2 regions of the Exiguobacterium sp. s89 genome follow, and region 2 is predicted to be linked to the other one. Evidence: a T-box and tRNA genes for the amino acid it is inferred to sense, from the RefSeq annotation. Region 2 holds a T-box; the other holds one or more tRNA genes.
What was found. The T-box of region 2 lies ahead of argS (arginine--tRNA ligase). A T-box ahead of a tRNA ligase gene usually reads a tRNA of that ligase, here a tRNA-Arg.
Positions count from the first base shown of each region.

Region 1 (2,465 bases), on a different contig from region 2:
GGAGATGAGACCGTGAAGAGCAATCGACGTTTTTGGATTGTCTTATTATTCTTGCTTGTCGGTGTTGGCATCATCTATTTTGCCGTGACGCTGTTAGGCAACGGAGAAGACACCGTCAAACCACCACTCCCGACTGTCCGCGTCGGTTCGGTGACGGCGGAAGTAGAACAATCGACGTACTGTTGGGAGGCCGGCAATCAAGCGACATGCGCCGACTATGGTTTGCCGGAAGAGGATGACCTGCAACTGATTACGGTCAAACCGGGAGACCGAATCGACGTCGTCTATCATGCGGAACCGAAGGCATCGAGTTTTCATCGAATCGAGGACGGCGAACTCGTCCCGGCAGACGCAATCGTCCCGGATGAGCCGGGCACCTATCTCTATGAAGTCGGCGGGGAATGGACGCAAGGCGATAGTCGGTACGTATTCGGCGTCAAGGTGTCCGAAAAGTGACAAAAACCATATTAAAAGACGTTTCCCGATAGAAATGGGAAACGTCTTTTGTATGATTAGCGTGTCATGACTTTGTCGATGAGACCGTAGTCTTTCGCTTGGTCAGCTGCCATGAAGTAGTCGCGCTCTGTGTCGCGTTCGATGACTTCAAGTGGCTGTCCAGTGTTTTCTGCCATGATTTGGTTCAACTTCTCACGCATTTTGATGATGCGTTCTGCGTGAATTTTAATGTCTGACGCTTGGCCTTGTGTGCCACCGAGCGGTTGGTGAATCATAATCTCCGCGTTTGGCAATGCGAAGCGTTTACCTTTTTCACCGGCTTGGAGCAAGAAGGCACCCATCGATGCAGCCATTCCGATACAAATCGTCGACACGTTCGGCTTGATGAAGTTCATCGTGTCATAGATCGCCATACCTGCTGTAATCGAACCACCTGGGCTGTTGATGTAGAGCGAGATGTCCTTTTCTGGATCCTCAGCTGCAAGGAAGAGGAGCTGTGCGACGATGGAGTTCGCGACGTTGTCGTCAATCGCACTACCGAGAAGGATGATACGGTCTTTGAGCAAGCGTGAGTAGATGTCATACGCACGCTCCCCACGGCCTGTTTGTTCGATAACTGTTGGAATTAACATTGAATCTGCCTCCTTTATGTAGGTTGTAATTTCATCATACCTGTATAGTCAATGTTGGTCAAACAGAAACCCTCTCTACTGGTTATTCCACGACCCGCGATGTGTAAAACGTCTCAAGTGCTCACGTTATTCTATTCGGAAGCGGGGTGGTTTGAAATTGTAGGTGAAAATATACAAAAAGGACGAAAACCAACTAAGGTCTTCGTCCTTTATTTCTGATACACCCGGAGAGATTCGAACTCCCGACACCTGGCACCGGAAACCAGTGCTCTATCCCCTGAGCTACGGGTGCATATGTGTGACACGAATTTATTATACATTTGTTTTATTGAAAAAGCAATCCTGTTCATTTACCTTTTTTGAGCGCGAGTGGAGCGGGTTCGTTACAATAGAGAAGAGGGGGGAGAACGATGCAACGGCAAGAACAAAAACAAGTGCAACAGCAACAGATGACGCAAGACCTCGTGCAACGGCTACCGGTGCTCGAAGCGGATCGTCTGGCGCTCATATTTCGTCTTGCACGGCTAGCCCGACATAACGCGAACATCCATCTTGGAAGCGGGGGTGTCGAATGGATCGAGGATGTGGCGAGCGCGTTTGAAGAGAAACTGTTCACCCAAATTCGAGAAGGGGGCGGTAGTGAGGCGGATAAAGAGCTTAGACGAAAGCTCGTCCTCTTGCTCGACCATCGGGGATTATTGCCGGACACGAATGAAGTGTTGGCGGAGCGTCTTCAAGTCGATGTCGCTCAAATCGAACAAGCGAGACAGGCGCTCTTGTTTCTTGAACCGACGGGGATCGGGGCGAGAACAGAAAGAGAGTGTCAATATCGACATGCGATCGAACATGATGACCCTCGTGTCGTCGATGTGTTCGACGCAATCGAGAATGGTGTGAGTCATCAACAGATGGCAATCGTGCTTGCCGTCTCAGAGGAAGAGCTTGCCGGTCTAGAACGTATTGTGGCGACGCTTCCGAAACGTCCTAATTTATATGAAGAAACTAGTCAAATTTTTCCGGAAGTCGAGGTGAGCTATGAAGACGAAAAACTCGTCACGACATGGCTCAGCCCTGAGCTCGACTCGACACGAGTCGGCAATGATCGTGAGGCGAGATGGTGGATGACATCCCTTGCGATGCGGAATGAGACGTTGCGTGAGATTTGGGGCGTCATCGAATCACGTCAGACGGAATGGCTCAAGGGAAAACTTGTCCTCAATCCGTTGACCCGTCGGACGGTCGCGCACTTGATCGGAAAACATGAATCGACGGTCGGGCGTGCCATCCAAGGGAAATTTGCCAAGACTGAGAACGGGATTATGGAGTGGAGACACTTTTTTGTCCGGTCGACGAGTCATGGTCATTCACCGTTTATGA
Region 1 covers NZ_JACSKS010000002.1:613,554-616,018, forward strand. Annotated here, with positions in the region: gene KNO96_RS09075 (hypothetical protein) at 13-456, shown strand; gene clpP (ATP-dependent Clp endopeptidase proteolytic subunit ClpP) at 513-1,088, opposite strand; tRNA gene KNO96_RS09085 (tRNA-Arg) at 1,308-1,380, opposite strand; gene KNO96_RS09090 (RNA polymerase factor sigma-54) at 1,499-2,465, shown strand, end outside.
Region 1: it has a tRNA-Arg gene. The T-box ahead of argS (arginine--tRNA ligase) is inferred to sense a tRNA for this amino acid. The anticodon was not compared.

Region 2 (2,465 bases):
ATCTGAACTCGACATATCCTTCATCGTAGTGATTCAATTGTTCACACTGACTTAAAAAAACTTCGATGGCTTGCGCCTCACTCTGTGACAAGGAGACGGCTTCTTTTGCTTCATCGTATTGTTCGATCAACGATTTGAATGCATCTTGCCGCTCTTTTTGAATGAGGAGCCGCTTAATAAAAAATGTTAATGCAGCCGCGATGCTACTGACGACAAGTAGATTGGTCTCTCGGAACAACGCCGCCGCTAAAATGAAGATCAAACTGACGACGTACGTATAAAATGCAATCTTCATAAAGTCGCTCAAGGCGATGTCGACACGGAACCACCATTTCACCTGATATTTTTGGAACACGGTGTTTAAGAAAATTGCAAGAAACAGTCCGGCGAGTGGAACAAAAGATTCCTGTGAATAAAAGTCAAGTCCGGTCTCGCCACCAATGGCGAGATAGACAGCTGCCGGAATAACAATTTCTAAATAAGCTGTAATGGCGTTCCAAGGATAAGTGAAACGGAATCGACGGATGGCGACTTTTGGTTTCAGATTGGCAAATTGAAAAATAAACAATCCGATTTGGTTGACGATGAGTGCCGTTTCAAATCCAAAAAATAAAAATAAGATTAAGACGATACTCTCAGAAAAAGTGAAGTACACACCTTTGACTTCGATTGAGTCGAGTTGAAAAATGATGACGAGTAATGAGATTAAAATAAACGACAACGGATCGATGGTCGGGGCGTGCAGGATATCCAATGCAAATAATCCGATGGTGAAGAGGAATAAAACGCTCCATATACTCCAGCCGAGCACGGACATCTTGCGAAAGTGGTTCATATGTTCCCTCCTAGCTTGGGAAATTTCAAGATATAATAGTAAAGATTCGTCAGGATTTCGTGAGAGTCCTGCTTCTCTTCTATCATGATTGAATTCTAGCATTGAGTATACAGGGAATATCCTCTATAATGAAGTTGCTTTTCAACCGCATAGACGAATGTCGATGAAAAAGAGAGTAACGACGATTTGGTCAACAAAGCGATTCGGGGATTGGTGAGAGCCCGGGCTGACAAACGTCGCGAAACGCACTTTTGAGATGCTATCCGAAATGAGAGTAGGCGTAGCCGGAGGGAACCGTTATCACCATAAAGCGGTCTGCATCATGCAGGCAAGAAGAGTGGTACCGCGGGAATTCCCGTCTCTTTGCATCTATTGCAAAGGGCGTTTTTTTTATGAGCTGCAATAAAAGAAGGAGGACATACAAATGAGTTATGAACGCAAGTACGCAGAAGCGTTATCACGTGTCATCGGAGAAGAACTTACGATTGACCAAATTGAAGCACTGATTGAAAAGCCGAAACACGAGGCGCACGGTGACCTCGCCTTCCCATGTTTTCAATTGGCGAAAGCTTACCGGAAAGCACCTGTCATGATTGCGACAGATATCGCGAATGAATTAAACGATGAATTGTTCACGAAAGTCGAGGCGGCGGGACCTTACGTCAACGTCTTCTTAAGCCGTGATGTCGTTTCAAAAGAAATTATTAATACGGTGCTCGATGAGAAGTCGGATTATGCAACACATGCGACGCGCAATGAAACGATTGTGACAGACTTTTCATCACCGAATATTGCGAAACCGTTCTCGATGGGGCATTTACGTTCGACAGTAATCGGGAATGCGATCAACCAAATCGCACGTAAAAACGGATATGACGTCGTCGGTGTCAACCATCTTGGAGACTGGGGTACACAGTTCGGAAAACTGATGGTCGCATACAAGAAATGGGGCGATGAAGAAGCGGTTCGTGCCAACCCGATTGCAGAACTCTTGAAGTTATACGTCCATTTCCATGAAGAGGTGAAGACACAGCCGGAACTCGAAGATGAGGGTCGTGCCTGGTTCAAAAAACTCGAAGATGGCAATGCGGAAGCGACAGAACTTTGGCAATGGTTCCGTGACGAGTCACTCAAAGAATTCCAAAAAGTATACGACCTCCTCGGTGTGAAGTTCGAGAGCTTCAACGGTGAAGCGTTCTATAACGATAAGATGGGACGCGTCGTCGAGATGCTCGAAGCGAAAAATCTATTGGTCGAAAGTGAAGGCGCAATGGTCGTCTCACTCGAAGACGAGAACTTGCCACCATGCTTGATTAAGAAGAAAGATGGCGCAACATTGTACGCGACTCGTGACTTGGCAGCGGCCATTTATCGCTACGAGACGTACAACTTCGTTCAAGCGAATTATGTCGTTGGTGGCGAACAGGCGCTCCATTTCAAACAACTTTTCTCTGTCCTTCGTAAGCTTGGATACGACTTCGTAGACGGAATGCATCACGTACCGTTTGGCTTGATTTTGCAGGAAGGGAAGAAGATGTCGACACGTAAAGGACGCATCGTTCTTCTTGAAGAAGTCTTGAAAGAAGCGATTGAAAAGGCACAAGGGAACATCGAACAGAAGAACCCAGAC
Region 2 covers NZ_JACSKS010000003.1:258,216-260,680, forward strand. Annotated here, with positions in the region: gene KNO96_RS11120 (GGDEF domain-containing protein) at 1-835, opposite strand, end outside; T-box leader at 990-1,201, shown strand; gene argS (arginine--tRNA ligase) at 1,260-2,465, shown strand, end outside.